One region of the Vogesella perlucida genome, then DNA from elsewhere that is predicted to be linked to it. Evidence: riboswitches for the same ligand, from Rfam matches in the RefSeq annotation. Region 1 holds a riboswitch; the other holds the start of a gene.

Region 1 (15,991 bases):
TACTGAAAAGCCCGTGTCGAAAGACACGGGCTTTTCGCTTTTAACAAAGCCCGCTTGCCATGCACGCGGGTTTTGTTTTGTCAGCAACATGGCAGTCAGGCCCGCGTCGAGCAAAGCGGGCTGTTTGCATGGTGATACCGTTTGCCATGCTGCTGCGGCCAACCTTACCACAAGTTGGCCGCATGCGTTGGCGGATGACGCTACAGCCAGCCCGATTGCTTGAAGCGCCACCACAGCACGCCATCGAGCACCGCCATGATCAGCAGTGTTGTGGGGTAACCAGTGACCGATTTCAGTTCCGGCATATGCTCGAAGTTCATGCCGTAGATGCCGGCAATCATGGTGGGCACGGCAAACAGTGCGGCCCACGCGGCCAGTTTTTTGCTGACGCTGGAATCGTCCAGCGAAATCATGGCCAGATTCACCTGAATGGCGGTCGCCAGCATGTCGCGCTGCGATTCCAGGTTGCGGATGATGCGCGCCAGGTGGTCGTCCACATCGCGATAGTAGTCTTGCAGGCCGCCGCACACCCGCGGCACGCGCCCACCGTGCAGGCGGGCGGTGGCTTCGTGCAGCGGCACCAGTGCGTGGCTGACCATCACCAGCTTGCGCTTTAGTGCGTACAGGTCTTGTATGTTTTGCCGCGCCTGCCCGTTGCGCGAGAACAGCCGCTCTTCCAGCGCCTCCAGCTCGTCTTCCAGCTGGTGCATCACCGAAAAATAGCGGTCGACCACCGCATCCATCAGCGCATAAAACACAAAGCCGGCGCCGTGCTGCAGCAGGTGCGGCTCGCGTTCGCAGCGTTCGCGCACGTTCTGGAAGCCTTTGCGCGTGCCGTTGCGGATGGACAGTACGTAGTTGGCGCCGACAAATACATCCACCTCGCCTTCGTTCAGATAGCCCTCGTCGTCCAGCTGCAGGGTTTTCATCACGCAGAACAGCATATCGCCGTATTCGTCCAGCTTGGGGCGCTGGTGGCCGTGCTGGGCGTCTTCTACGGCCAGCTCGTGCAGGTCGAACTCGCGCGCCAGCTGGCTGATTTCGCTGGGTAGCGGGTCTTTCAGCGCCACCCAGACAAAACAGTCTGGCCGGCACAGGTAATCGTGTATGTCGGTGCTGGCGATATCGCCCAGTTTCTGGCCGTTCTGGTAGGCCACGCAGTTGATCAGCATGCGGCGTGTCTCGTTATGGTTATGGTGCCGGCCTGGGGTGGCGGGTAGGCTCTTGAGACATTGTTGTGCCTGCGGCAGCACATTGCCAGCCTGATGTAAGGCCCGTGCCGACAGGGCTGGCTAGCTTGGCGGGCGGTATTGGCAATAAATGCCGTGCGTCGTTGCCGTGGCGCAGTGTCGTTGCCGTGCTCTTGAAATACCCGCTGTTTGCGGCCATCTGCAAGGTTTATGTCTTTCTTGGGGTGCTGTGGTGAATAAACCAAGCCTGCTGCAAAAACTCACGCCGCTGGGCGGTTTGCTGCCTTTCATGCGCCCTTATCGCGGCTGTTTTGTCCTGGCGGGGTTGTCGCTGCTGGTGGCCGCGGCGGCTACGCTACTGCTGCCGGTGGCGTTTCGCTACCTGGTGGACCATGCCTTTAGCCAGCGCCAAGCGGTAGACGGCTACTTTCTGGCGCTGTTTGGCCTGGCCAGCGTGCTGGCATTGTTTACCGCGCTGCGCTTTTATCTGGTGTCGTGGCTGGGCGAGCGCATTACCGCAGACTTGCGCAGCGCGGTGTACCGGCACGTGGTGGGCATGAGCCCGGAATACTTCGAGACCCTGCAAACCGGCGAGGTGCTATCGCGCCTGACTACCGACACCACGCTGGTGCAAACCGTGGTGGGTACCAGCCTGTCCATGGGCCTGCGCAACGTGCTGCTGATGCTGGGTGGCCTGGTGATGCTGGCCGTGACCAGCCCCAGCCTGACTGGCTATATCTTGCTGACGCTGCTGCTGGTGGTGGTGCCGATTCTGGTCTACGGCCGCCGCGTGCGCGCGCTGTCGCGCTCCAGCCAGGACCGTATTGCCGATTCCAGTGCCATGGCGGGCGAGGCGCTGAATGCCGTACAGACGGTGCAGGCTTTTGCCCAAGAGGGGCACGAGGTCGCGCGCTTTGATGCATCAGTGATGCGCAGCTTTGATACCGCGCTGGCGCGCATTGTGGCGCGCAGCCAGCTCACTGCCCTGGTGATCTTGCTGGTGTTCGGTGCCATCGTGTTTGTGCTGTGGCTGGGCGCCCACGCGGTGCTGGCCGGGCAGATGAGTAGCGGTGAGCTGGCGCAGTTCATCCTGTACGCGGTGGTCACCGCCGGTGCCATTGGCGCCGTGGCCGAGGTCTGGGGCGACTTGCAGCGCGCCGCCGGCGCTACCGAGCGCCTGCTGGCGCTGCTGGCACAGCGCTCGCCAGTGCAGCCGCCCGCACAGCCCTTGCCGCTGCCGCCAGAAGGCGAGGGCCTGCAGCTGGACAATGTTACCTTCGCCTACCCGTCTCGCCCCGAGCAGCCGTCGCTGCAGGGGCTTAACCTGCAGGTGCGCCCCGGCGAACAGGTGGCGCTGGTGGGCCCGTCCGGCGCGGGCAAGACCACGCTGTTCCAGCTGCTGCTGCGCTTTTACGACCCGCAAGTTGGCCGCATCCTGCTCAATGGCGTACCGATAGACCAGCTGGACCCGGCCGCACTGCGCCGCCATGTCGGCATTGTGCTGCAGGACACGGTGATCTTTGCTGCCAGCGCGCTGGAAAATATCCGCTACGGCCGCTCCGACGCCAGCGATGCCGAAGTAATCGCCGCCGCCCGCGCCGCGGCGGCGCACGATTTCATCGACAAGCTGCCCGAGGGCTACCACAGTTTTCTGGGTGAACGCGGCGTACGCCTGTCTGGCGGTCAGCGCCAGCGTATTGCCATTGCCCGTGCCATCCTGAAAAACCCGCCCATTCTGCTGCTGGACGAAGCCACCAGCGCGCTGGACGCCGAGTCGGAACAGCTGGTGCAGCAGGCGCTGGAGCACGCGGCAGCAGGGCGCACCACGCTGGTGATCGCCCACCGCCTGGCTACCGTCAAGCAAGCAGACCGCATTATCGTGCTGGAGGGTGGCCGCATCGTGGCAGAAGGCCGTCACGAGCAGCTGCTGCTGAGCTCGCCGCTGTACGCCAGGTTGGCCGCACTGCAGTTTGGCCACGACTAGGCGTGGCGGCGCAGCATACCGGGCGATGCCAAGGCCGCCGGATGTGCGATAATCCCCACCCGTTTTTCAGCCCTGAACAGGAAGCATCATGCAGATCACCGAAGCCCGCGTAGAACGCCTTGTGGTACACCGTGTCGGTAACCCGGCCCGCAGCGAGCCGCTGCAGCTGTCCGGCAAGGCCACCCAGGTGGACGAGGGCGTGTCGGCGCTGATTCTGGACGGCTACCTGAAGGGCATTGTGTCCGACAAGAAAAAGTACCAGTTCTATCACGAGAGCGACCTGAACCTGAACGAGCTGTACCACTACAGCCGCCAGTTCTTCCGTGGCGAGGCCGACCTGCTGGAGGTGTCGCAGCGCATTGCCAAGCACCTGTACGCCCGCTCGCAGCACCCCAATATCATGGCTGGCGATCTGCTAGTAATCCTGTTCTCCGGCCTGAGCGACGGCGACCGCGAGGTGCGCGCGCTGGGCCTGTTCAAGGCCGAAATCCAGGAAGACTTTCTCACCATCGTGGAAAGCGGCGAGGTGTTCGACATCAGCCACGCCAGCGGCATCAACCCGCGCCTGATCGACAAAGGCGCGCTGCTGCTGGAGCACGGCCCGCTGCTGTACGCAGTAGACCGCCAGGGTAACGAAGCCAAATTCTGGCTGGACGACTTCCTGCAGGCCATGCGCGTGCCGGATACCAGCACCAGCAGCAAGGTGGTGGCCGAAGTGCTGGAGCAGATCTCGGAAGAAATCGACGACCCGCAAGAGCAGGTGCGCTTCAAGGACGAAGTGATGAACCTGTGCAAAACCGAGCCCGAGCTGTCGCCGCGCCAGATGGGCAGCATGGCCGAGCGTTATGTCGGGTCGGAAGAGGTTGGCCGCTTGTTCGATAACGCTGCCGAGAGCTATGGTTTCTCGCTGGAAAGCGACGCGCCGCTGCCGGCGCAGTCGGTGGCCAAGCGCCTGGAAAAAAGCTGGAGCAAAGTGGGCATCGGTCACGGTGTCAGCCTGCTGCTGCCATCCGACCTTAGCCTGCAGAACGTACGCAGTGTGAAGGGCGAAAACGGTGAGCTGACGCTGACGCTGTTTTTGCAGCAGAAGGAAGACTGAGCCGCGCGCATCCCGCCTGATAAAAAGCCCACCGCGTGCGGTGGGCTTTTTGCTGCCTGCGGCCAACCTTTGGCCTTTGATTTTGCCGGTGGCGCTTAGCCTTCTTTCAATTCTTTCAGGTACTTGTACACGGTGGCGCGGCCCAGGCCCAGTACATTGGCGATGTAGTGGGTGGCGCTTTTGCCCTGAAACGCCCCCTCGGCGTACAGTGCGGCCACCAGCTCGCGGCGCTGTTCGCGCCCCAGGCCGTTCAGCGCCAGCTGTCGTTGCTGCAGCCAGCCGTGCATGAAAGTGTTGATGCGCTCCTGCCAGTCGTCACGGAACAGCTCGGCCGGTTGCTCTACCAGCCCGGCGCCTTTCAGCAGCATGCCCAGCATGCCGTGCATGTCTTCGAATACCGCGATGTTGAAGTTGATGCACATCACGCCTAGCGCCTGCCCGTTGTCGTCGAACAGCACGCTGCTGACGCAGCGCATGCGCCGCCCGTCCCAGTTCAGCTTTTCGTAGGGGCCGACAAAGCGGTCGGCAATGGTGCGCTCGATGTCTTCCAGCCCGGATTCATCACCGATTTCGCGCCGCGACAGATTATTGGCCAGATAGCGCACGCGCTGTTCAGCCAGGTCGTGGATCACCACCTCGGCGTAAGGGAAAAACAGTTTGGCGATGCTGTCGGCCAGGTGGGCGTAGCGTGACAGCAGCGGGTCGGTAGGGTGGGCGGCTTGGCTCATGGGTATTGGTTCCGGGCAGAGCCCGCATAGTGCCGCAGCGCGGGGTTGGCCACAAGCGCGGCCAACCTTTTACCACCGGCTTACGCCGCCTGCTGTACGCGCTGCAGTAGAGCGTGGGCGATGGCGATGTCTTGCAGCCCCATGCCGATGGAGCGGAAGAATACGTGGCGCTGGTAGTCCGGGCGCGGGCAGTGGTTGTTTGCCAGCTCGGCCAGGTCGCCGCGGATAGCGTCGGCCTGCCATTGGTGGTCGCGTGCGGCCAACACCATCTCGCCGGCGCGGCTGGGGGTGCTGGCGCGGTGGTCGCAGTACACGTCCATCTGCGGTAGCTGTGCCGGGGCAATCTCGTGTGCCTGAGTCACATTGGTGCTGATCGAGGTAATCAGCGCCGGTTTTTTTAGCGCGGCTACATCCAGCACTGGGCTGCCGGACGAGGTACACAGCATCACCACGTCGGCGTCGGCCGCGGCGGTGTCGGCCGAGGCGGCTAGCTCGATGCGGGTGTCCATCGCCAGCAGCTGCGCCTGCAGCGCGCTGCCGGCGGCTAGGCCGGGGGAAAATACGCGGATACGTGTCCATGGCCGCAGCGCCAGTACGTGGCGCAGGTGGGCCTGGCCGACGGCGCCGCAGCCTATCAGCGCCAGTTGGCGGCTATCGGGGCGGGCTAGCTGTTCTACTGCCAGGGCGGTAGTGCCGGCGGTGCGCTCTACGGTGAGCAGGCTGGCGTCGCAAAAGAGCAGCGGCTGGCCGGTCTGCATCGAAAACAGGCTGGTCCAGGCGGTGACCAGCGGCTTGCTACCGGTCACGATATAGGGCGACAGTTTGGCGCCAAACAGCTGCTGGCTGGCCAGCACGCCCTGGTAGGTAATTACATCGCCGGCATCGCCGGGGAACAGGGTGAGCGTTTGCGCTGGCTGCACCGCCTGGCCCTGGCCCAAGGCCGCAAACAGCTGCTGCAAGACCTGGCGTACCGGCAGGTAGGGCAGGTGTGGGCGGATGGCGTCGGCGTTGAGGATGAGCGGGGCGGCGTGGTGGTCGATGGCGTGCATGGTGTTTATGGCTGCGGGGTCACGATGGTCACAGCTTAGCGACGAAGAAAAAAATTGTCCATTATGGAAATTTTATCTATTCTTGCCAGCAAGCGGCCAACACGTGCCGCACCCGCTGCCGGCAGCCTGCCGGCGCGGCCATACCGGACCAGGCCAGGAGAAACCATCATGAACAAAAAACGCGCAGCTAGCCGCTATCTGCTTCCCCTCATTGCCTTGCTGGCCGGCCCGGCGCTGGCAGGTGGCCAGGCCATCCGCATGGGGCTGGAGCCGTTTTACGCACCGTTTGAGAGCAAGCTGCCCGACGGCAAACTGGTGGGTTTCGATATCGATGTGGGTCACGCCATCTGCGAACGCATGGCAGCCAAGTGCAGCTATGTGGAAACCTCGTTCGAGGGGCTGATCCCCGGCCTGAAAGCGCGCAAGTTCGAGGTGATCAACTCGGCCATGAACATTACCGCCAAACGCCGCGAGTCCATCGACTTCACCATGCCGATCTACATCGTGCCTATCCAGATGGTGGCGCGGCGCGACAGCCCGCTGCTGCCCACGGTGGCCGCGCTGAAAGGCAAGACCGTGGGCGTGCTGCAGGGCGCCACGCAGGAGGACTTTGTGCGCAAGCACTGGGAACGTGAAGGCGTGAAGGTGGTGGCCTATCGCGACCAGAGCCAGATCTACCTGGACCTGGCGGCAGGCCGCCTGGATGCCTCGGTACAAGAAGGGCAGAATGCGCAGGAAGGCTTTCTGGACAAGCCACAGGGCAAGGCATTCGAGTTCAAGGGCAAGATACTGAGCGACTTTGCCACGCTGGGCGAGGGCACCGGCCTGGGCGTGCGTAAGGGCGATCCGCTGAAAGTCGAGCTGGACAAGGCCATTCGCTCGCTGAAGCAGGACGGCACCCTGAGCCGCCTGTCGCAGAAGTACTTCAAGCGCGACATCATCGCCCAATAAGTTTTTTACCCGCCCGGCTGTCAGCCGGGTGGCGGTGCGCCAGGCTTGGCCGCCGCCAGTTCATTATCGCCGCGGCCAACCCAGGTGCGGCAGCAGGAAGGCAACAAGCAGCATGGATGCAGATGTAATCGTACTGGGTGCCGGCATGGTCGGCGTATCGGCAGCACTGGCTTTGCAGCAACGCGGCCGCCAGGTGTGGCTGCTGGACAGGCGCGCCCCGGGTGAGGAAACCAGCCACGGTAACGCCGGCCTGCTGGAGCGGGCGGCGGTGATCCCGTACGGTTTTCCGCGCCAGCTATCGTCGGTGCTGCGCCTGGCGGCCAACCGCTCGCCCGATGTGCGCTACCACCCGGCCACGCTGCCGTCCTACGCCGGCTGGCTGTGGCAGTACTGGCGCGAGTCGGCTCCGGCCAGGCTGGCGGCCACAGGCCGTGCCATGCTGCCCTTGCTGGAAGCCTGCCTGCCCGAGCACGACGCCTGGATCCGCGCTGCGGGGGTGACCGAGCTGCGCCGTAGCGAGGGCCTGCTGGAGGCGTGGCGTGGCGAAGCCACATTTTTTGACGAAGCGGCCAACGCCCAGCGTATCGCCCGCGAATACGGCCTGGGCCTTACCGTGCTGGACGCCGCAGCGCTACGCCAGGCCGAGCCGGGGCTGGGGCAGGGCTTTAGCGGGGCGATTCACTGGCACGACCCGCACAGCATCCGCGACCCTGGCGCGCTGGTGCGCGGCTACGCTGCCTTTTTTCAGACGCTGGGCGGGGTGCTCAAACAGTGCGCGGTGAAGAGCCTACGCCAAGCGGGTAGCGGCTGGCAGGTGCTTACCGATAGTGGGGTGTTACGTGCCCGCGAGGTGGTGCTCGCCATGGGGCCGTGGTCGGACGATGTCTTTACGCCGCTAGGCTACCGTATTCCGCTACAGGTAAAACGCGGCTACCACATGCACTATCACGCCAGCGGGCCGGGCCTGCAGCGTACGGTGGTGGACATGGAAAACAGCTTTCTGGTGGCGCCGATGGCGCGCGGCCTGCGCCTGGCTACCGGCGTGGAACTGGCGCGCCGCGATGCACCGCCCACGCCAAACCAGCTTGCGCAGGCCGAAGCGCTGGCGCAGGGCCTGTTTCCGCTGGGGGCACGGGTGGATGCCGAGCCGTGGGTAGGCTGCCGCCCGTGCCTGCCGGATATGCGCCCGGTGATCGGTGCCGCGCCGCGCCACCCTGGCCTGTGGTTCAGCTTTGGCCACAGCCACCTGGGGCTGACGCTGGGGCCGGTATCGGGGCGCCTGCTGGCCGAGATGATGCTGGGCGAGAAACCGTTTACCGACCCTGCGCCGTACTCGCCAGCGCGCTTTGTCTGATTGGGCTGCGTGGATCAAGTGACAAGGGCCTGTCCCGCCATGTGGCGGGACAGGCCCTTGTGCCATGTGTTGCGGCCAACCCTGGCGGTCAGCACTCCACAATATTCACCGGCACCTCGATCACATTGATCGCCAGGCCGCCGCGGGCGGTTTCCTTGTATTTGGTGCTCATGTCGCGGCCGGTGTCGCGCATGGTCTTGATCACGCGGTCCAGCGACACAAAGTGCTGGCCGTCGCCACGCAGCGCCATGCGGGCGGCGTTGATGGCCTTGATCGACGCCATGGCGTTGCGCTCGATGCACGGCACCTGCACCAGGCCGCCTACCGGGTCGCAGGTCAGGCCCAGGTTATGTTCCATGCCGATCTCGGCAGCGTTTTCCACTTGCTCCGGTGTGCCGCCCAGCACTTCGGCCAGGCCGCCCGCAGCCATGGAACAGGCCGAGCCTACCTCGCCCTGGCAGCCTACCTCGGCGCCCGAGATCGATGCATTCAGCTTGAACAGGATGCCGATGGCGCCAGCGGTCAGCAAAAAGCGCACAATGCCGTCGTCGTTGGCCGCCGGGATAAAACGGGCGTAGTAGTGCATCACCGCCGGGATGATGCCGGCCGCGCCGTTGGTGGGCGCGGTGACCACGCGGCCTCCGGCGGCGTTTTCTTCGTTTACCGCCAGCGCGTACAGGTTGACCCAGTCCATCACGGTGAGCGGGTCGCGCAGCGCGGCTTCCGGCGAGGCCAGCAGCTTCTGGTACATGTCGGCGGCGCGGCGTTTTACCTTCATGCCGCCAGGCAAAATGCCCTCGCGCTCGCAGCCGCGCTTCACGCAGCCTTGCATCACGCGCCAGATGTTGAGCAGGCCGGCGCGCACCTCGTCTTCGCTGCGCCATGCCAGCTCGTTTTCCAGCATGATCTGGCTGATCGATTTACCGTGGCGCTGGCACAGTGCCAGCAGCTCGGCACCGGTCTTGAACGGGTGTTTCAGCTCGGTGACGCCCGGCGGGGTGAAACCGGCGTCGATGGCCGCTTCATCTACCACAAAACCGCCGCCAACCGAGTAGTAGGCACGCTTGGACAGGCTGTCGCCGTTGGCCGCAAACGCCTCGAAGATCATGCCGTTGGGGTGGTAGGGCAGTGCCTTGCGTTTGTGCAGGATCAGGTGCTCGCCCTCGACGAAGGGCACCACGTGGCTGCCCAGCAGGCGGATGGTTTTGTCGGCGCGAATGGCTGCCAGCATGCCGTCTACCGCGTCGGTGTCCACCAGGTCGGGGTATTCGCCCTGCAGGCCCAGCAGCACGGCAGTGTCGGTGCCGTGGCCTTTGCCGGTGGCACCCAGCGAGCCGAACATCTCGGCCTTCACGCTGGCGGTGGCGGCGAGCAGGCCGTCTTTTTCCAGCCGCGCCACAAACTGGCGTGCGGCACGCATGGGGCCGACGGTGTGGGAGCTGGACGGGCCGATGCCGATCTTGAACAGGTCGAATACGCTGATAGCCATGCTGCTTCTCTTTTTATGGTGCGGGCGCGGGTGGCGCCTCGGGTGTTGTTTGTCTGGCCGTGTGGGCCGTGGTGTGTGGGTGCTGCCCGGGCAGCGGCGGCATTGTACTGAGCAATGCCGCCGCTGTGTGCACTACCGATGCTGCAGTGCAGCTGGCGCCTGCGTTAGCGGTAAACCGGGAAGGCCGCGCACAGCTCGGCCACCTGGCGGCGTACGCGGGCGGCGACCTCTGCATTATCGATATCGTTCAGGATATCGCAGACCCAGTGCGCTACCTGGCTCGCCTCGGCGACACCGAAACCACGGCTGGTGATGGCCGGGGTGCCGATGCGGATGCCGCTGGTCACAAACGGGCTTTGCGGGTCGTTCGGCACCGCGTTCTTGTTGACGGTAATGCAGGCTGCCCCCAGTGCCGCGTCGGCGGCCTTGCCGGTGATGCCTTTGTCGATCAGGCTCAGCAAGAACAGGTGGTCGTCGGTTTTGCCCGATACCACGGTATAGCCGCGCTGCTGAAACACCGCCACCATGGCGCGGGCATTATCCAGCACTTGCTGCTGGTAGGTTTTGAATTCGGGCTGCAGCGCTTCCAGAAACGCCACTGCCTTGGCGGCGATCACGTGCATCAGTGGGCCGCCCTGGATGCCGGGGAACACCAGCGACTGCAGCTTCTTCACCAGGGTTTCGTCCGGGTTGGCCGCCAGAATCAGGCCGCCGCGCGGGCCGCGCAGGGTTTTGTGCGTGGTGGTGGTGACCACGTGGGCGTGCGGCAGCGGGCTGGGGTAGAGCCCGGCGGCCACCAGGCCGGCGACGTGCGCCATGTCCACGAACAGCCAGGCGCCCACGCTGTCGGCAATCTGGCGCATGCGCGCCCAGTCCACCACCAGCGAGTAGGCAGAGAAACCGGCTACTAGCATCTTGGGTTGGTGTTCGATGGCCAGCCGTTGCACTTCGTCGTAATCAATCGCACCGGTGCCGGTGTCGATGCCGTACTGCACGGCTTTGTAGATCTTGCCGGAGAAATTGACGCCGGCGCCGTGGGTCAGGTGGCCGCCGTGGGCCAGGCTCATGCCCAGGATGGTGTCGCCCGGCTGCAGCAGCGCCATGTATACGGCGGCGTTGGCCTGGCTGCCGGAGTGTGGCTGCACGTTGGCATAGTGCGCACCAAACAGCTGGCAGGCGCGGTCGATGGCCAGCTGCTCTACCACGTCCACATGCTCGCAGCCGCCGTAATAGCGTTTGCCGGGGTAGCCTTCGGCGTACTTGTTGGTGAGCTGGGTGCCCTGGGCCTGCATCACGCGCGGGCTGGTGTAGTTTTCCGAGGCAATCAGCTCGATGTGGTCTTGCTGGCGCCGGGTTTCGGCCTGGATGGCGGCCCACAGGGCGTCGTCGAAACCGGCAATCTGCATGTCTTGCGTAAACATATCTCTCTCCATGGCGTGTCTGGCTGCTGCTGCAGCCGTGTGCATGGCTCTTTGGCGGGGTGCCCAGGGTGCCGCGTGGCGGCATGGGCGGGCAGGGCATGGCTGGGACGCAGGCGATGGCACCCGCCCGGCCATGCCGGACGATGCCCCCTCTGTCCTTTTGCCTGAGATATTGCGGTGCGGGCGCACCGTGTGTCCTTCGGCGAGGCGGCGTTGCGGCCAACCTTCTCTCCAGAGTGCCGGACACACACAGTTCTTTTGCCTGAGAGTTTCTGGGGCGATTCCCCTTCGGCGCTGCCGCGTGGGCAGTCTCTCCTGTGTGTGCGGCGCGGTGCGGCGGGGCGGGCCCCTGCCGTGTCGCGCGTGGCTTGCAGAATCTAGAAGACCTGACGCGCTGGTGTCAATGCGTGGCGGGTATTTATCGATGTGCAAACGCAGCAAAACGCCGCCCCTTGCGCGGGGCAAGCAGGGCGGCGTGACGGGTGTTTTGCTGGCGGGCTAGAACATGCCGTTGCCGTTAGCATCCTGCGCGGGTACCGGCTGGATCACGTCCCAGTGCTCGGCAATCTTGCCATTGGCCACGCGAAAGATATCCACCACCGCCACACCGCGCTCGCCGGGTTTGTCCTGGCTGTGCACGTGCAGCATCACCAGGTCGCCATCGGCCAGCACACGCTTGATGCTGGCGCGGCTTTGCGGCGTATTGGCGCGAATCCAGCGCACGTAGTCTTGCAGCGGCGCTACACCGTTGGCGACTTCCGGGTTGTGCTGGATATAGCCGGGTGCCAGATACGTGGCTGCCTGTTCGGCATCCAGCTTGCTGAAGGCGGCGTCGTAAAAAGCCAGTACCAGGGCCTTGTTGGCGTCCTCGCGCGGGCCTGCCAGTGCAGGCAGGGTGCTAATAGCCAGGCCGGCAGCCAGCAGCGTTGCGGTCAGCCAATGTTTCATTTGGCGGCGGCTACGGTAAAGCGCTGGCGGTGGTGGCGGGCCTGTTCGGCTTCGTCCACGATGGCGACCGCCAGGTCTGCCACGCTGATGCCGGCCGGGGCGTCGCCGTCCATCAGCAGTTCGTTGGCGCCCAGCTGGTATTGGCCACTGCGCTCACCCGGGGCCAGCAGCGCGGGGGGCGATACGAATACCCAGTCCAGCACGCTTTCGTCTTGCAGGCGGTTCAGTGCCTGGCGGGCACCCTCGGCGCCTTCTTTGTAGTCGGCGGGGAAGTGCGGGGTATCGATCAGCTGCAGGCCCGGTGCCACGTACAGGCTGCCGGCACCGCCTACCTCGATAAAGCGTGCCACGCCGGCGGCCTTGGTGCCCGCCACGATGGCGTCGTGGCCTTGCAGGAACAGGCTACGGATATCGGCTTTGTCCCAGCCCGGGTTAAAGGCGCTGATCACCGCATCGTGGCCTGCTACGTCGCGGGCGATGGCGTCGGCATCGTAAGCGTTGCTGGCTTTCACGGTAAGGTTGGCCGCAGCGGTAATACGTTCCGGGCGGCTCACCAGTGCCGTGACCTGGTGGCCACGGGCGAGCAGTTCTTGCAGCAGGGCCTGGCCAACAAAACCGCTGGCGCCGATAAGTGCGATGTTCATGCTGTGTCCTTTCGGGTGGGGTAGGGAATGACTGCATGGTAGATCACGCGCTTTCGGATGATAATCCGCTTTGAAATACAATCATTGTTAAGCTGAGGTTGGTAATGGACGAGCTACGCAGCATGGCCGTATTTGCCGCTGTGATCGAACACGGCTCCATGAACGCTGCCGGGCGCACGCTGGGCATGACGGCATCGGCCGTGAGCCAGCACATCAAACGCCTGGAGCAACAGCATCAGGTAGCCCTGCTGCACCGTACCACCCGCAAACTCACGCTCACCGAGGCAGGTAGCGTGTTTTACCGCAGCTGTGCCGCCATGCTGGCCGCCGCCAACGAAGCTAGCGTGCAGATGGCCGCGCTGCGCGACGAGCCAGTGGGCGAGCTGCGCATTGCCGCACCCAGCGGCTTTGCCGGGGGCGTATTGGGGCAGGCGCTGGCCCCGCTGCTGGCGGCCAACCCTGGCCTGAGCCTGCGGCTGTTTTTTCAGGATGAAATGATCGACCTGGTGCAGCACCGTATCGACCTGGCATTGCGTGCCGGCAATCAGCCCGACTCCACGCTGGTGGCCCGGCATCTGGCCGACTGGCCTTTTGTGCTGGTGGCGTCCCCTTCATACCTGGCGGCGCGTGGCATGCCGCAGCTGCCGGGCCAGCTATACCAGCACGACTGGATAGGGCTGGAGCAAGAGCACGGGTTGTCGCCGCTGCGCTTACAGCGGGAGGGCGAGGTAGAGCTGCTGCGCCTGCGTAGCCGCATTGCCAGTAACAGCATGCTGTCGGCGCGGGCGTTTGCGCTAGGTGGCCTGGGCATTGCCATGCAGCCAGCACCCGAGGTGCGCGCCGAGCTGCAGGCCGGGGTGCTGCTGCAGGTGCTGCCAGACTGGCAGGCGCCGGTGTTGCCGGTGTACGCGGTGACGCCGCGCCGTGACGTGCTGCCGGCCAAGGTGCGGCACGCTATTGCTTTATTGCAACAATCCATGCCCTAGCGGTTGACTGTTTCTTGTGCAGTTATTGACATGTGCATTTAAAGAGCACGCAAAAAAACTTGTATGTACTGCAATATTTGGCTAACAAACAAAAGAGCGTGGTGAGGTTTAAATATATTGATGGCCAAAGCCCGCCCGTTAGCGCATATATTCTATAAAAAAGCTTACAAGTGAGATGGAAACAGTTTTTATCCGGCCAGGCTGGGCATGATTACGTGCCATTTCAACAGTATTTTGTATGCAAGTTGTTTTGTGCTGCTTGGGGAATCTGGCTGGCGTGCTTGGTAGTACCATCCCGCTGTCCGAAAAAACATATCAATAGACATTCAGGGGAAGCTCGAATCATGACATTACGCACGCGCTTGATGATCTTTGTCCTGCTGGTACTCACTACCTTATCGGTGGTGTTCTGTACCGTAGCGTACTTGAAAATGAGCTCGGCTCTGGAGCAGGAAATCCAGAACGAAATCAAGATGGCGGCTGACAACAAAGTGAGCTTTGTCAGCGAATGGGTGGATAGCCGCCAGAAGATCGTGGGGTCGGTGTTGCCACGTTTTGGCACTGGCGATCTCAAGCCCATGCTGGATCAAGCGCGTGACGCCGGTGGCTTCGACGATATGTATGTCGGCCAGCCGGACAAAACCATGACCCAGTTTACCGGCGCTGCCCCGGTGCCACCGGGCTACGACCCTACCGGTCGCCCATGGTATCTGGCTGCCAAAGATGCCGCCGGCCCCATCGCCTCGCCACCGTACATCGATGCTGCCACCAAACGCCCCATCATCACCTTTGCCCAGGCGCGCAAGGATGGTGGCCAGCTGGTAGCGGTAGCCGGTGGTGACGTGACCCTGGCACGCGTGGTGCAAGAAGTGACCGCCGCCAAGCTGCCCGGTGAAGGTTTTGCCTTCCTGGTGACCGCCGAAGGCGACGTGATTGCCCACCCGCAAAAAGATTCCGGCCTGAAGAAAATCGGCGAAGTGATGCCGGGTTTTGACCTGGGTGCACTGGCTAAAGACGGCCAGGTTCAGGAAGTATCCGTAGACGATGCCACCAGCCTGGTCGCCCTGTACCCGGTGCCGAAAACCAGCTGGCTGTTTGGTGTGGTGGTGCCGAAATCTGCCGCACTGGCCCCGGTAAAACAACTGCTGACCGTGATGGCAGGCCTGGCGGTAGCGGCGCTGCTGCTGGCCGGTATCCTGGCCTACGCTGGTGTCGCCAAAATGCTGGCACCACTGAATGTGCTGCATAAAGCCATGGCCGAGGTGGCCAGTGGCCAAGGTGACCTCACCAAAACCCTGCCGGTAGGCAACCGTGACGAAGTCGGCCAGATCGCCGAAGCGTTCAACCAGTTTGTGGCCAAGCTGCGCGAGATGTTCATCACCGTGCGTGAGGAGTCGGATGCACTGGCCCGCGATGCGGCCGACCTGAACCGCGTGGCCGAGCAGATCGCCCAGGACTCGCGCGTGCAGTCCAGTGAGCTGTCGGCTACCGCCGCCACCATTGAGGAAATCACGGTCAGCATCAACCACATTGCTGACCACGTGGGTGAAACCGAAGCGCTGGTATCGCGTTCGCGCAGCAACTCGGTGGAAAGCCACCGCGCCATGACCGAAGTGGAGCGCGAAGTGCAGTCCATCCTGCACGCGGTATCGTCACTGCATGGCGTGATGGGCAGCCTGTCTGGCCAGTCCGAGCAGATCAAGGGCATTGTCGGCGTGATTCGCGATATTGCCGACCAGACCAACCTGCTGGCGCTGAACGCCGCCATCGAAGCGGCTCGTGCTGGCGAAAGCGGCCGCGGCTTTGCCGTGGTAGCCGACGAGGTGCGCAAGCTGGCCGAACGTACTGCTACGGCCACCGTGCAGATTGCCGAGATGATCGACACCGTGATCCGCCGCACCGGCGAGGCCATTAGCCACGCCGATGTCACCAACGAAAAAGTGAGCTCCGGCGTGACCCTGTCGCGCGAGGCTGCCAGCAAGGTAGAGGAGATCAAACACAGCGCCGAGGAGATTTCCTCGCGCATGAGCGAAATCACCTCGTCCACCGCTGAGCAGGGGGTGGCCACCAACGAAATGGCGCGCAGTGCCGAGCGTGTGAACGTGATGGCGCAGCAAACCGATACCAGCCTGCAAGAAGCCCTGGCCA
Region 2 (15,991 bases), on a different contig from region 1:
GGTGATCAAAACCGGTAACCTGAGCCTGCGCGTGGATGACCATGCCGGGCTGGAGCTGGCAATATCGATACAAGCCTTCAACCGCATGCTGCAGTCACAGCAAAAGCTGGTGGCACAGCTGCAAGACGTGGCCGGCTCGCTGGAAAGCACCAGCGGCAGCATCGGCGAGCTAACCGCCCGGGTGCGCAGTGATGCGGAAACACAGAGCAGCTCGGCCGAGCATATCAGTAGTGCCATCAGCCAGATGAGCCACAGCGTCGCCAACGTCAGCCAGAGTACACGCAGCGCACTGGAGTGCAGCCAGGCAGCGGGTGAGCAGGCGCGCAGCAGCAGCCAGACGGTTACGCAGTCGGCCAACGCCATCCTGGCCGCGACAGAATCGGTACAGCATGTGTCCAACGTGATCCACTCGCTGGAAAGCAGTGCCATGCAGATTGGCAAGGTGGTGGAGGCCATCAGTGGCATTGCCGAGCAAACCAACCTGCTGGCTCTGAATGCGGCCATTGAAGCGGCCCGTGCCGGGGAAAGCGGCCGCGGCTTTGCCGTGGTCGCCGACGAAGTGCGCAACCTGGCAGAGCGCACCAGTACGGCCACCAAGGAAATCCAGACCATGGTGTCGGGCATCCAGACGTCGGCGCAGCAAGCGGTACACGCCATGGAAGACGGCATCCGCCAGGTAGCCCAGAGCTCGGAAGACGCGCAAAAAGCCGGCAATGCCATCGAGCTGATTGAAGAGCGTACCCGCGAGAGTGTCAGCACCATGGGGCAGATCCACCAGGAGCTGCAAGAACAAGCCAGTGCCAGCCAGGACATCGCCGGTAACGCCGACCAGGTTTCCGACATGGCCAAGCGCACCCTGGGTAGCGCGCTGGAAGTCGAAACGGAAACCCGCCGCCTGCTGCAGCTGGCACAAAGCCTGAATAAAACCCTGGCCAGCTTCAGCGGCTAGGCCGGCGTGCCGCGACATCGCCAAGCTATACATAAAAACCCCGCCGGCTTGCGCTAGCGGGGTTTTGTTTTGCCTGCGGCCAACCTGCCAGGTTGGCCGCATGGACGTGCTTACTCGTAGTTGTCGATAGACGGGCAGCTGCACACCAGGTTGCGGTCGCCGTATACGTCGTCGATACGGTTCACGCTAGGCCAGAACTTGTTTTCCAGCACGTACGGCAGCGGGAAGAACGCCTGCTCGCGGGTGTACGGGCGGGTCCACTCGCCAGCAATGTCGGCCTTGCTGTGCGGTGCGTTGCACAGCGGGTTGTTGTCTTTTGGCCATGCACCGTTTTGTACCGCGTCGATTTCCTGGCGGATAGACACCATGGCAGCAATGAAACGGTCCAGCTCGGCCTTGGACTCGGACTCGGTCGGCTCGATCATCAGCGTGCCCGCTACCGGGAAGCTCATGGTCGGCGCGTGGAAGCCGTAGTCCATCAGACGCTTGGCCACGTCTACCTCGGTCACGCCGGAGGCGGCCTTCAGCGGGCGCAGGTCGATGATGCACTCGTGCGCCACGCGGCCGTTCTTGCCGGTGTACAGCACCGGGTAGTGGGCTGCCAGCTTGTCTTTCAGATAGTTGGCGTTCAGCAGTGCGATCTCGGTAGAACGCTTGGCACCTTCTGCGCCCATCATGCGGATATACATGTAGGAGATCGGCAGGATGGATGCCGAGCCGAACGGCGCAGCGGAAACCGCGCTCTGCCCGGCTACTGCACCCGGCACCTCGGCTACCACGTGGTTGGCCATGAACGGCGCCAGGTGCGCTTTCATGCCGATGGGGCCCATGCCTGGGCCGCCACCGCCGTGCGGAATGCAGAAGGTCTTGTGCAGGTTCATGTGCAGCACGTCGGCGCCGATGTCGGCCGGGCGGGTCAGGCCCACCTGCGCGTTCATGTTGGCACCGTCCATGTACACCTGGCCGCCGTTAGCGTGTACCAGTTCGCAGATTTCCTTGATGGACTCTTCGAACACGCCGTGGGTAGACGGGTAGGTAATCATCAACGCGCCCAAGTTGGCCGCATGCTGCTCGGCCTTGGCCTGCATGTCGGCCATATCCACGTTGCCGTTGTCGTCGGTTTTCACCACCACCACCTGCATGCCCAGCATCTGTGCGGTCGCCGGGTTGGTACCGTGCGCCGACTGCGGGATCAGGCAGATGGTGCGGTTCGCATCACCACGGCTGGCGTGGTAGCGACGGATCGCCAGCAGGCCGGCGTACTCGCCCTGCGCGCCGGAGTTAGGCTGCATGGAGATGGCGTCAAAGCCGGTAATGGCCAGCAGCTGCTGTTGCAGGCCATCGATCATTTCCAGGTAGCCGGCGGCCTGCTCGCGCGGGGCGAACGGGTGCATGTTGGCAAACTCTGGCCAGGTCACCGGAATCATCTCGCTGGTAGCGTTCAGCTTCATGGTGCAGCTGCCCAGGCTGATCATGCTGTGGTTCATGGCCAGGTCGCGGTTTTCCAGCTTCTTCAGGTAGCGCAGCATTTCGTGCTCGCTGTGGTGCTCGTTGAACACCGGATGGCTGAGGATGGCGGATTCGCGCTTCAGGCTGGCCGGGATCGCGTCGGCGGCGGCAGCGTCCAGCGCGGCAATGTCGGCAGCCTTGCCAGTGAAGATTTCAATCAGCTGGGCCAGGTCGGCTTCGGTAGCGGCTTCGTGGAAGGCCACACCCAGCACGCCATTGCCGGCGTCACGCACGTTGATACCGGCAGCCAGCGCCGCAGCGTATACGTTGGCCGCATTGGCACCCAGCTCGACCTGTACGGTGTCGTAGAACTGTTCGAATTTCAGCTTGCCGCCCGCCGCTTTCACCGCGTGGGCGAAAATGGCAGCCAGGCGGTGGATACGCTGGGCAATGCGTTTCACGCCAGCCGGGCCGTGGTACACGGCGTACATGCCGGCCATATTGGCCAGCAGCACCTGGCTGGTGCAGATATTGGAGTTGGCTTTTTCGCGACGGATGTGCTGTTCGCGGGTTTGCAGCGCCATGCGCAGCGCGGTCTTGCCCTTGGCATCGATGGACACGCCGATGATGCGGCCAGGGGCCGAGCGCTTCATGTCGTCGCGGAAGGCAAAGTAGGCCGCGTGCGGGCCGCCAAAGCCCATCGGTACGCCAAAGCGCTGGGTGTTACCCAGTGCTACGTCGGCGCCCATTTCGGCTGGCGACTTCAGCGCCACCAGCGCCATCACGTCGGCGGCCACGATGGCCACGCCACCTTTGGCTTTGACGGCAGCAATGTACGGGGTCAGGTCCAGCACGTCGCCGGCTTCGCCCGGGTACTGGAACAGCGCACCGAAGTAGTCGCCATTACCGGCTTCTTCCGGGTGGCCCAGCACCAGCTCGAAACCGAAGTACTCGGCGCGGGTTTTCAGTACGTCCAGGGTTTGTGGCAGTACGCGGCTATCCACAAAGAAACGGTCGCCTTTTACCTTGGAGGCACGGCGCGCCAGCGCCATGCCTTCGGCGGCAGCGGTAGCTTCGTCCAGCAGCGAGGCGTTGGCGATGTCCAGGCCGGTGAGGTCGATCACCATTTGCTGGAAGTTCAGCAGCGCTTCCAGGCGGCCCTGGGCGATTTCGGCTTGGTACGGGGTGTAGGCGGTGTACCAACCTGGGTTTTCCAGCACGTTACGCAGGATCACGCCGGGGGTAATCACCGGGTAGTAACCCATACCGATAAACGATTTGTTGATGACGTTCTTGCTGGCCACGGCTTTCAGGTCGGCCAGCGCGTCTACTTCGCGCTGTGCTGCGGGCAGGTCCAGCGCACGGTTGAAGCGGATACCGGCCGGCACGGTTTGTGCCACCAGATCTTCCAGCGAGCTGGCGCCGATTTCGGCCAGCATCTGTTGCTGTTCGGCATCGCACGGGCCGATGTGGCGGGCGATGAATTCTTGATGATTGAAGAGTTGCGAGAGAGACATGTCTGCGATTCCGTCTTATCGATTAGCCACGAAAACACACGAAAAAACACGAAAGAAAACCCGCTAGGGCAACAGCTAAAACCTGTTGCGGCGTCACCCCAAGCCGGGCATGAGCCAAAGGTGTAGCCGCCTGGTTGTGGCAATCGCTTCGAGCGCCGCCAGGCATTTCCGTGTCCTTGCGTGTGTTTCCGTGGCTAATAAAAAATGCCCCGCCATCTTGCGATGGCAGGGCCGTTTTATCAGGCGCCGATTTCGGCTGCGTAGGCAGCGGCGTCCAGCAGGCCATCCAGATCAGCGGCGTTGGCCGGCTTGATCTTGAAGAACCAGCCTGCGGCGTATGGCTCACTGTTGGCCAGCTCCGGGTTGGCTTCCAGCTCGGCGTTCACTTCCAGGATTTCGCCGGCGATCGGGGCGTATACGTCGGAAGCGGCTTTTACCGATTCCACCACGCCGGCTTGCTCTTCGGCAGCCAGGTTGGCGCCGACGGCAGGCAGCTCGACAAACACGATGTCACCCAGCAGCTCTTGCGCGTGCTCGGTAATACCCACGGTTACGGAGCCGTCGGCTTCCAGGCGCAGCCATTCGTGGCTGGATACGTATTTCAGTTCGGCAGGAATGTTGCTCATCGTTTCTCTCCAGAAAAATGTGTCGTGATGGTGTAGCGGGACAGGCTCTTGCTCGCCCCGTCGTTATACACCAGCTTATTCAAAAACTTTCTTGCCGTTACGCACGAACGGCATTTTCACCACACGCACGTCGGTCAGCGTGCCGCGCAGGTCTACCTGGGCGGTAGCCGCAGTGGCAGCCGGTACACGGGCGATGGCGATGGAATGCTTGAGGGTGGGCGAGAAGGTGCCGCTGGTGATGATGCCTTCGCCGATGCCTTCTACCACCACTTTCTGGCCTTCGCGCAGCACGCCGCGGCCTTCCAGCACCAGGCCGACCTGCTTCATGGCAACACCGGCTGCCTTCTGGGCTTCCAGCGCGCTACGGCCGATAAAGTCGCGGCCTTCGGTCATGGCGATGGTCCAGCCCATGCCGGCTTCCAGCGGGGAAACGCTGTCGTCCATATCGTGGCCGTACAGGTTCATGCCGGCCTCCAGGCGCAGCGTGTCGCGGGCGCCCAGACCGATAGGCGCTACGCCAGCGTCTTTCAGCTCGTTGAAAAAGGTAATGGCTTCGGTAGCGGGGATCATGATTTCCAGGCCATCTTCACCTGTGTAGCCGGTGCGGGCAAAGAACCACTCGCCGGATGGCAGACCCTGGAACACTTTCAGTGCACGGATGGCGTCGGCCAGTGCCGGTTTTACGCTGCAGACTTTGTCGATGGCGGTGGGGCCTTGCACGGCCAGCATGGCCAGGTCGCGGCGTACTTGCAGGGTCACGTCGAAACCGGCGGATTGTTTTTCCATCCAGGCCAGGTCTTTTTCTGTGGTGCCAGCGTTAACGACCATGCGATAACCAAAAGCGGTGAGGTATACGATCAGATCGTCTACCACACCGCCTTGTTCGTTCAGCATGCCGGAGTACAGTGCCTTGCCCTCGAAACCCAGCTTGGCTACGTCGTTGGCAATCAGCTTTTGCAGCCAGGCCTTGGCGTCGCTACCGGTGATGTCCACCACGGTCATGTGGGATACATCGAACATGCCGGCGTCGCTGCGCACGATCTCGTGCTCTTTCAGCTGGGAGCCGTAATGAATAGGCATTTCCCAGCCAGCGAAATCAACCATTTTCGCGCCGGAAGCCACGTGGGCATCAAATAGGGGGGTACGTTTCGGGGCCGTCATTGCAAGTCCTTAGGAGTGAGATTATCCCTGCCTCACACCCCTCTGTCCCTGCACCTGAGATTTTCCGGCATTGCGCCGTTAGCCCCTTCGGTGGGCGCATCCTGTGCGCCACTCTCCAGATTCTGCGGGGAAAACCCCGATTCTTGCAGTCCTTTTGCCTGAGCGATTGCGGGTGCACTTGCGCCTTCGGCGGCGGTTTTGCCCGGTGGGCAAACCGCTCTCTCCTGCGGAATGCGCGCATTATCGTTGCCACAGCGTAGCTTGGCAAGCTGGATTTGGCGGCACTGTGGCACCCAGCGGCCTGGCAACACGACGGGCAGATGACAAGACAAAAACAGCCATGTCACCCGGCTTGAGCCATCACTATCGCCACGGGCAGTCATGCGACACCTTGCTGCGCGCAGGCCTGGGTTACTGACACAAACCGGACACACCCAGGACAAGCGCTGCGTACATGATGCAAGAAGCATGGTATGCAAGCTACTGTTTGGTAAGCCTACCCTGCAAGACCACGGCTACCCAGACCAAGGCGCCAGCACGCATATACCGGGGCCCAGCCGTGGCTGCCTTAGCGTACAAGTACAGAGGGAGCAGCGACATGCAGCCATCAATTGATGACATTCTGGCCAGCCTGGAAAATTGCGGTGAACACGCTGCGCAACGGTGCGACGGGGACAGGCAGCTTTATACAGCCGCGCTACATGGCATGCTGCACCAGGCCACCATGCATCTGCCGCCATTGGAAAAACTACTGGTGATCCATGCCGCCATCACCCTGTTTGGGCCCGATGCCAACATCAACGATGACACGACTGATGACAAAACGGGTGATCGTGATCTACTCGGCGATGAGCAAACACTGATACCGCTTCATCTGGGCGCATAGCGCAAAAGCAACAAGGGCCGGCGTGCCATGCACACCGGCCCTTGCATCATGTTGGCCGCAGGCTACCCTGCCCCACCGAGCTTAGCCTTTCACCAGGCGCTCGCGCAGCTGCCACAGGTACACAGGCAGGCCGGCCAGCAGCAGCAGGATGCCCCACATGACCACTTCGGCACCGGAGCCGTAAATGGTCCACATGGCAAAGATAAAGCCGCCAAACGAGAACGCCAGCGGCGCGTACCAATCGCGGCGGCTGAACTGCTGGTGGCGCTTCAGCATCACCGCCAGCAGCGCCATGGCGCAGAAGGCATACGGCAGCAACGTGGTGGCCGTGGCCAGCAGGATGACAAACTCGAAAATCTGCACGCCACTGTCGCCACCAGCGTACTTGCTGGCCAGCAAAATGGTCACCAGCACGGTAGACAGCACCAGGCCGACGATGGGCACACCGGCTTGGTTTTCACGCACGAAGAAGCGCGGAAACAGCTTATCGCGGGCGGCAGCGGCCGGAATATGCCCCTGCATCAGGCACCAGCCATTGAGTGCGCCAAAGCAGGACACCACGGCACCCAGGCCTACCGCGTAGTAGGCCCAGTTACCCCACAGCTGGCGGGCTGCATCGGCAAACGGTGCGCTGGATGCGGCCAACTGGCTGGCGGGCATCAGGCCCTGCAGTGCAATGGTGCTCAGAATGTACAGGCCGGCGGCAATCAGCGTGCCCAGCACGGTGGCACGCGGGATGGTGCGCTCGGGCTGGTCCACATCCCCAGCCGGTACCGAGGCCGACTCCAGCCCCAGAAACGCCCACAGCGTCAGCGCCATGGTCGCGGGGATGGCTTCGCCCAGCGGCTTGTGCTGCGGGTTGAACTGTACAAAGTCGGGGTTCAGATACAGCAGGCCGGCGATGGTCACGCCCCCCAGCGGCAGCAGCTTGATCAGCGTGGTCACAATCGCTACACGGCCGGAGCTTTGCGGGCCGCGGCTGTTGATCCACGTTACCAGCCAGATCAGGCCGATGGCGGTGGCACCGGCGGCCAGGTTACTCTGGTTCAGCACCGGGAAAAACACCCCCAGATAGCTGACACCGGCCACGGTCAGCGCCGCATTACCGGCCCACAGGGCAATCCAGTAGCCCCAGGCAATCAGGAAACCGGCAAAGTCGCCAAAGCCTTCGTGAATATACGCATACGGGCCACCGGCTTTATGCGGCAGCAGGGTAGCCAGCTTGGCAAACACCAGCGCCAGGCAGATGGCGCCCAGCGAGGTGATGGTCCAGCCGATCAGCGACGAGCCGCCGTATTGCGCCAGCGAGGCCGGCAGCAAAAACACGCCGGAGCCGATCATATTGCCCACCACCAGGGCGGTACACATCCAGAAGCCGAGCTTGCCCGGTGCGGCCTTAGTCATGGCAGCCTCCCTGGCAGGCGGGGTAAACGGGGGGAACAGCTGCGTGCGGCCAGGCCGCACGGGGAATGAGGTATTGCATGGAAAGTCCTGATTGTTCTTGGGTTTTGCTGGTGTCCACAGGCCCGCCCCTGTCTCGGGGCGTGGCCATGCCGCACAGGCGGGCTGCACGGCATCACAAAACAAACAGGGCCTCGACGAGGAGGCCCTGCTGCTGTGCACAAAATTATAGCGTTTTTTGGCTATGCCAGGACGATAGGCCCGGCCGGCACACTCGCCAGCTGCCAGTTTTGTCGCGCCCACTGCCATATCTCGTCGCGTGTCTGTACGTGGGGCGGCACCGGGTGCCCTAGCCGCGCCAGTGCATCGCGCAGCTGCTGCGCCACGTTGGCCGCATCAATCGCCGGGGCCAGCGTCTGCTTGGATAGCTTCTCACCCGCCGCATTCACCATCACCGGCAGGTGGCAATGCGTGACCGCCGCACCACCCAGACACTGGCGCAGCCATAGCTGGCGCGGGGTAGACACCAGCAGGTCGGCACCGCGGACAATGTCGGTCATCCCCTGAGCGATGTCATCCACTACCACCGCCAGCTGGTAGGCCCAGAAGCCATCCGCCCGCAGCAGCACCACATCGCCGATATCGCGCTGCAGCTGCTGGCCATAATGCCCCTGTAGCCGGTCGGTAAACGCCAGCTCTTCGTCGGGTACGCGCAGGCGCCAGGCGCGTGCCTGCCGCCCGGCAGCCACGCCGTGGCGGCAGGTGCCGGGGTAGACCGTGCCATCCACGCCACGCTGGCCCTGCTCGGTAATTTCCTTGCGCGTGCAGGCGCAGCCGTAGGCGTGGCCGGCATCAATCAATTGATCCAGTGCCGCACGGTACAAATCGTAACGGTCGTGCTGCCAGGCCAGCTCGCCCTGCCATTCAAAACCAAATGCTTCCAGCGTGTGCAAAATGGCGCTGGCGGCACCGGGCATTTCCCGTGGCGGGTCCAAGTCTTCCATGCGCAGCCACCACTGGCCGCCATGGCGCCAGGCTTCCAGATAGCTGCCCACCGCCGTGGTCAGCGAGCCGGCATGCAAGAGGCCGGTGGGGCTGGGAGCGAAACGGCCACGGTAAACGGGGGCAATAGACAAAGTAGAGGCAGACATGGCGGGCAAACAGGGCAACAATGACTAGATGGGCGCTATGCCCGGCTAGCAGGAGATGATCGTGACGCACGTTGTAACCGAAGCCTGTATCAAATGCAAATACACCGACTGTGTCACCGTGTGCCCGGTGGACTGCTTTCACGAGGGGCCGAACTTTCTGGCAATCGACCCGGACGAGTGCATCGATTGCACGCTGTGCATTGCCGAGTGCCCGATCGATGCCATCACCACCGATACCGACCTGCCCGCCGGCCAGGCGCACATGCTGGCGCTGAATGCCGAGCTGGCGGCGCAGTGGCCGGTGATCACCACGCAGCAGCCCCCGCTGGCTGACCACGAACACTGGGCTACACAAACGGGCAAGCTGCCGCTACTGGAACGCTAGACGCAAAAAAGGTTGGCCGCGGCCAACCTTTTGCTTGTACTGCAGCACAGGGCTAGATGAACAGGTCGATATCGCCACCGTGCTTTTGCTCGGTATCGCGGTCGATACGGCGGCGGTAGCTTTCTTCTTCCTGCACCAGGGTTTGCTGCGGGTTGATCTTTTTCACCATCACCTTGCCGGTATCGGTAAAAAAGTAGATCTTGCGCGCGATATCCAGCCCCAGGTCTTCGGCCACGATGGGAATGTTTTCCTGCGCCAGAAAAGCGCGCACGAAACCGGCATTGCGCTGACCGATATTCACCGTGGTCATACCGGCAATCACGTTGCCGCCACCAAACACCTTGGCCTCTAGTGTGCTGCGGTTGGCGCCCAGCTTGAGCATGTCGTTGATCAACAGCTCCATAGCGTGGGTGCCAAAGCGCGCCGGCATCAGGCGGTCGCTATTACTGCTGCCCTGGTCTGGCAGCATGAAATGGTTCATGCCGGCGATACCGGTTTTGCGGTCGCGCAGGCAGGCCGACACACAGGAGCCCAACACGGTAACCAGCAGCAGCCCGTCGCCGGAGGCTTCGTATTCGCCAGGCAGTAGCTTGGCCGCCGCGCGGTTGAAACTTTTATCGAAATATCGATGATGTGCGGTACCGGCAGTCGTCATCAGGCCTCCCGCATGGTTTTGCCAGCCAGGTAGGCCAGTACGCGTTCCGCCACTTTATCCAGCGGGGCGACCTCGTGTACCGCGCCGACTTCAAACGCAGCACGTGGCATGCCATACACCACGCAAGACGCCTGATCCTGGCCAATATTGAACGCACCGGCTTCGCGCATGCGCAACATGCCTGCCGCGCCATCGCGCCCCATACCCGTCAGAATTACGCCGACAGCACGCTTGCCCAGCAGGTTGGCCGCAGAGTCAAACAGCACGTCTACCGACGGGCGGTGGCGGTTTACCGGCTCACCCTGCCCCAGCTCGGTAACGAAACCACTGGCCACCTTGCGCAGGCTAAGGTGGGAATGCCCTGGCGCGATATACACATGGCCGGGCAGTATCGGCTGGCCGTCGGTGGCCTCGCACACCGACATGGCACAGCTTTGATCCAGGCGGCGCGCAAACGACAGGGTGAAATTTTCCGGCATGTGCTGCACGACCAACACCGGCGGGGTATCGGCCGGTAGCGCCGACAAGAACTCGCGCAGGGCTTCGGTACCGCCGGTGGAGGCCCCCACCACAATGATGGCATCGCGGCGCAGGATAGCCGTTTGCGTGCGCGGCGCAGCCGGCTTGCTATCCCGCTGGATAAACCGCGGCGGCAAGCGCACATGCGCCCCAGCAGCCATACGGATTTTTTCGCAGATTTTCTCGGCGTAATCCAGCATGCCGCGGCTGATGTCCAGCTGTGGTTTGGCAATACAGTCCACCGCGCCCAGCTCCAGCGCCCGCAAGGCGGTTTCCGAGCCACTGGCGGTGAGGGAGGAAATCATCAGTACAGGGGTTGGCCGCAGGCTCATCAGACGGCGCAGGAACTCCAGGCCGTCCATCTTGGGCATTTCCACGTCCAGGGTGATCACATCCGGGTTGGTTTCACGGATACGCTCGCGTGCGGCAACCGGATCGGGGGCAAACGCCACCACTTCCATATCGTGTTGCTCATTGATGATCTTGCCTAGCAGCTCGCGTATCAGCGCCGAATCATCAACCACTACCACGCGTATCTTGCGCTCCGTGCTCATGGTGTTTTTCCACTCGCCAGGCGGTAAGCCGTCTTGCCGCAGGGCGAAAAGGTATCAGTAATATGCTGGATATTCTCGGAATGCCCCAGCAACAACAGGCCGTGCGGTTTCAGGTACTGGGCAAAATGCTCCAGGATCCCGGCTTGCGTGGGCTTGTCGAAATAGATCAGCACATTGCGGCAGAAGATGACATCAAACATGCCAAGCTGCGGCCAGTTGCGGTCTACCAGGTTGATCTGGCGAAACTCCATATTGCGCATCAAACCGGACTTGATCTTGACCATGCCTTCGTTCTGACCGCGCCCGCGCAGAAAGAACTGCTTGAGCTGCTGGTCGCTCAGCTTGGCGATCCTGTCCAGAGCGTACACCCCTCCGGCAGCCTTTTTCAAGACATTGGTATCGATATCTGACGCAACGATATGATAATTACCCGACCTTACCGCCGGATCCAGCGTCATGGCGATCGAATAAGGCTCTTCACCGGTAGACGAAGCAGAGCTCCACACGCGGTAGGCGTCACCACGATCCGCGTGCTGTAGGGCGTGCTGGTGCAGGATATCGAAGTGGTGCTGCTCGCGGAAAAACGAGGTCAGGTTGGTGGTAAGCGCATTGATGAAGTGCTCCCACTCGTGCTCCCCTTCCGGTGAGCGCAGCAGGGCCAGATAGTCGGTAAAATTGGCTACGCCCAGGCGGCGCACATGCTTGGCCAGCCTGGCGTAGGCCATATGGTTCTTTACCGCACTCAGGGCAATACCGGTTTTGTCGTAAAGCAGCTCGCGGATGATGCGGAAATCTTCATCGGAAAAATGAAGATCCCGCGCAAAGATGCTTTCCTTATCGCTGGCGGTGCTCAGAATTCCTCCCACTCGCCTTCATCCGTGGCGGCCGGGCGCACCGCCTGGTGGTTCATGGCAGGCAGGGCCTTACGCACCGGCGCTGCCGGCTGGTGCACCAGCACGCTGGCTTGCGGCTTGCGTTCCGGTTTGCGCAGGCTGGCCGCTGCGCCTAGCTGGTCCAGCTTGAAGATGGCCACGGCATCGCGCAGATTGGACGCCTGCTCTTCCAGCGATTCGGCAGCAGCAGCGGCCTCTTCCACCAGGGCGGCGTTTTTCTGCGTGTTTTCGTCCATCTGGCTCACGGCCAGGTTCACTTGCTCGATACCCGAGCTCTGCTCGATGGAGGCCGCCGAGATTTCGCTCATGATGTCGGTCACGCGGCGGATGGACGACACGATTTCTTCCATGGTGCGGCCCGCCTCGTCTACCAGACGGGTACCGGATTCCACTTTTTCTACCGAATCGCCAATCAGGCCCTTGATTTCCTTGGCAGCCGCCGCCGAGCGCTGTGCCAGGTTGCGCACCTCGCTGGCCACCACGGCAAAGCCGCGGCCTTGTTCGCCGGCGCGGGCGGCTTCTACTGCCGCGTTCAGCGCCAGGATATTGGTCTGGAAGGCAATGCCGTCGATCACGCTGATGATGTCCACGATCTTGGTGGCACTCTCGTTGATCTCGTTCATGGTGGAAACGACCTTGCCCACCACCACACCACCGCGCGAGGCAATGTCGGAGGCACCCACCGCCAGGCTATTGGCCTTGCGCGAGTTCTCGGCGTTCTGTTTCACGGTGCTGGTGATTTCCTCCATGCTGGAAGCGGTTTCTTCCAGGCTGGCGGCTTGCTGCTCGGTGCGGCTGGACAGGTTCACGTTACCGGCAGAAATCTCCTGCGCTGCCGTGTTGATAGCGTCGGTCGCTTCCTTGATGTTGCCAACGATCTCTTTCAGGCGTGCCACCGTCAGGTTGGTATCGTTACGCAGCTGGCCGAACATGCCTTCGTATTCGGCTTCTATCGTACGGGTCAGGTCGCCGGCAGCCAGGCCGGACAGTACCTGGGCAATGTCGTTCAGGCCGCGGCTGGACACGTCCAGCAGCTGGTTGACCTGACCAGACAAGGTGGCAAAGAAGCCGGTTTTGCCGTCCAGCGGAATACGCTGGCTAAAGTCACCGTTGGCCGCAGCACCCACCACTTCGGACACTTCTTTTTCTACACGCACTTCTTCGGTACGGTCGGCCCACTCGACTACCGAGCCGATGCGCTCACCGCTATCACTGAACACCGGGTTGGCAATCAGGCGGAAGGTACGGCCGCCCACGCTGATCTGGCTGGTGTGGGTGGTTTTCAGTGCCTCTAGCAAACCGCGCTGGTGCGCAGGATTACGGTGGAAGACATCCATATTGGCGCCCTGCAGTTTGCGGGCGTCAAAGTTTGGCAGGACACGCTTGATGTCGTGCTCGGCCACTTGCAGCATGTCTTGTACGCTGCGGTTCAGGTAGATGATGTTGCGGTCGTTGTCGGCAATCATCACGTTGGACGACACATTGTCCAGCGCTTTGCGGATACGGGTATTTTCTTCCAGCATGCGCAGGTCGGCTTCGCGTTTTTGCTGCTCCAGCGCCTCGCGCTTCAGCTGCTCGGTAATGTCCTGCCACTCCACCACGGTACCCAGGGCGGCGCCTTGTTTGTTCATGATCGGGGTCACGAACAGGACAAAGGTACGCACCCCCACCTGGATGGTGGCTTTGTGCGGCGAGCGCATGCTGGCCAGCATGCTGCGCTGGTGTTCCGGGCGCTTGTGGAAGCCATCGATATTGCTGCCTACCAGGTCGCGAGCGCTAAAGCCTGGCAGCTCTTTCTTGATATCGGCCTCTGCGTTTTGCAGCATGTCCGCTACAGCGCGGTTGGCGTACACCACGATGTTATCGGCGTTGGCAATCATCACATTGGTCGCTGCTGCGTCCAGTGCGTTGCGAATGCGGATGTTCTCGATGGCTTTATCAGCCGCCTGCTTGATGTAGTAGAACAGGCTGCTGGTGTCTTTGTCGGCAACCTGCAGGGTACTGGTCACCTCGCCGCTAGCCAGCTCTTGCATCAGTTTGGTCGCGTCGGACGGCTCACCACCAATGACGCGGAACAATGAGCGACCAATCAGGTAGGCAGCCAGCAAGCCGATCACAAGAGACGCGACCAGGAAACCCTCGGTAATCAGCAATGAAGTATTGGCATCATGTTGCAGGCTAACCCCGTGCTCCTGTGCCATGCCTTCTTCGTAGGCAACCAGCGCCTCGACAGCGCTCAGGTAGGCTTTCTGGGCGTCACGCAGATGCGAAAACAGGAAAGCCTTGGCTTCGGGCAACTGACCGGCATTGAACAAGGCAGTAAACTGACGCAGCTTGGCACGGTATTCCTGATCGGCCTTGACCAGACTGGCTTGCATGGCAACCGACTCATCTTCCGGCGGACGCTGTTTCAGCACCTCCAAGGCGGCATCAATGTTTTTGAGCTGTTCATCCAGCTCTTTCACTTGCGAAGCGCCAATCTGTGGATCGTCTGCCAGCAGAGCGGTACGCACACCACGTGCCGTACCATTAATATTGTCCACGATCTTGTTCACCGCGTTGGCACGCGGCATGTGGTTCTCGGTGATTTCCGCACCACTTTCGATAATGGTCTGCAGCCGGAGAACCGCCAGGATAGACGATGCGGCAATCAGGGCCAGCAGCACGCCGAACCCGATAACCAGTAACTGTTTGACTTTCATGCCTTTTCCCCTGTGTTAAACGTTGGCCGCAACAGCCGCATCCATCAACGCCATCTCGTCACTGCTCATCAGTTTTTCGATATCTACCATGATGATCATGCGCTCCCCCACTACCCCCAGGCCCTGGATGTAGTTGGTATTCATCACGGCACCAAACTCCGGCGCCGGGCGAATATCATCACCGGATAGCTCGATCACATCCGACACCCCGTCCACGACCATACCAACAGTGCGGTTGAGCACGTTCAGGATAATGACCACAGTAAAGTCATTATAGATAACGTTACCCACATCAAACTTGATACGCATATCCACAATGGGCACGATGTGCCCGCGCAGATTGATCACGCCTTTGATAAAGCTGGGCGACTTGGCCAGGCGTGTTACCGCGTCGTAGCCGCGGATTTCCTGTACCTTCAGAATATCGATACCGTATTCTTCCTTACCCAGCGCAAACACCAGGTATTCACGCCGGGCTTTGTCGGTATCACTGCTGTTGTTCGCGTCCATGGTGGCAACACCCATTACTAGCACCTGTTAATGAAGCTGCGCCGTGAGTATTTCACCGTGCGCCTTTTGTAAATTCATGCGGACAATCGCCGCCACATCCAGAATCAGCGCGACGCGGCCATCCCCCATGATGGTGGCACCGGACAACCCTTCTACCTTGCGGTAGTTGGCTTCCAAGTTTTTCACCACAAATTGTTGCTGCCCCAGCAGCTCGTCCACCATCAGCGCCACCTTCTGGCTACTGGATTCCACAATGATCAGAATGGACTTGTCCGGCTGCGATGCCGGGGCATCGATAGAGAAATACTCCGCCACACTGACGATCGGCAGATACTCGCCACGCACACTCACCACCTGGCCACGCCCGGCGATAGTCTTGACCTCGCTGGGCTTGGGCTGCAGCGACTCCAGAATGTAGTTCAGTGGCAAAACATAGGTTTCATCGGCAATCTTGATGGACATGCCGTCCATGATGGCCAGGGTCAGCGGCAGGCGAATGGTCATGGTGGTACCAATGTCCACCATGCTGCTGATATCGATACGGCCACCCATGGCGACGATATTCTTGCGCACCACGTCCATGCCCACGCCACGGCCAGACACGTCGGTGACCTCGGCGGCGGTAGAAAAACC

What was found. A riboswitch is a leader RNA that binds a small molecule or an ion and turns the genes downstream of it on or off. The one in region 1 is predicted to bind glycine.
Region 2: another riboswitch for glycine. It lies ahead of gcvT (glycine cleavage system aminomethyltransferase GcvT); the one in region 1 lies ahead of glyA (serine hydroxymethyltransferase).

What each region holds. Positions count from the first base shown of each region.
Region 1 covers NZ_CEETRO010000002.1:399,860-415,850, forward strand. The annotation lists gene corA (magnesium/cobalt transporter CorA) at 201-1,172, opposite strand; gene ACZ9XP_RS04265 (ABC transporter transmembrane domain-containing protein) at 1,423-3,174, shown strand; gene ACZ9XP_RS04270 (nucleoid-associated protein) at 3,263-4,273, shown strand; gene ACZ9XP_RS04275 (PAS domain-containing protein) at 4,369-5,001, opposite strand; gene ACZ9XP_RS04280 (ornithine cyclodeaminase family protein) at 5,082-6,050, opposite strand; gene ACZ9XP_RS04285 (transporter substrate-binding domain-containing protein) at 6,219-7,001, shown strand; gene ACZ9XP_RS04290 (NAD(P)/FAD-dependent oxidoreductase) at 7,114-8,355, shown strand; gene ACZ9XP_RS04295 (L-serine ammonia-lyase) at 8,444-9,844, opposite strand; gene glyA (serine hydroxymethyltransferase) at 10,009-11,265, opposite strand; glycine riboswitch at 11,414-11,504, opposite strand; glycine riboswitch at 11,506-11,593, opposite strand; gene ACZ9XP_RS04305 (nuclear transport factor 2 family protein) at 11,764-12,213, opposite strand; gene ACZ9XP_RS04310 (NAD(P)H-binding protein) at 12,210-12,857, opposite strand; gene ACZ9XP_RS04315 (LysR family transcriptional regulator) at 12,962-13,843, shown strand; gene ACZ9XP_RS04320 (methyl-accepting chemotaxis protein) at 14,188-15,991, shown strand, end outside.
Region 2 covers NZ_CEETRO010000001.1:349,809-365,799, forward strand. The annotation lists gene ACZ9XP_RS01675 (methyl-accepting chemotaxis protein) at 1-949, shown strand, start outside; gene gcvP (aminomethyl-transferring glycine dehydrogenase) at 1,060-3,915, opposite strand; gene gcvH (glycine cleavage system protein GcvH) at 4,155-4,541, opposite strand; gene gcvT (glycine cleavage system aminomethyltransferase GcvT) at 4,617-5,702, opposite strand; glycine riboswitch at 5,735-5,831, opposite strand; glycine riboswitch at 5,839-5,939, opposite strand; gene ACZ9XP_RS01695 (hypothetical protein) at 6,301-6,588, shown strand; gene ACZ9XP_RS01700 (amino acid permease) at 6,670-7,992, opposite strand; gene gluQRS (tRNA glutamyl-Q(34) synthetase GluQRS) at 8,232-9,140, opposite strand; gene fdxA (ferredoxin FdxA) at 9,202-9,525, shown strand; gene cheD (chemoreceptor glutamine deamidase CheD) at 9,578-10,180, opposite strand; gene ACZ9XP_RS01720 (protein-glutamate methylesterase/protein-glutamine glutaminase) at 10,180-11,253, opposite strand; gene ACZ9XP_RS01725 (CheR family methyltransferase) at 11,250-12,119, opposite strand; gene ACZ9XP_RS01730 (methyl-accepting chemotaxis protein) at 12,104-14,848, opposite strand; gene ACZ9XP_RS01735 (chemotaxis protein CheW) at 14,864-15,373, opposite strand; gene ACZ9XP_RS01740 (chemotaxis protein CheW) at 15,386-15,991, opposite strand, start outside.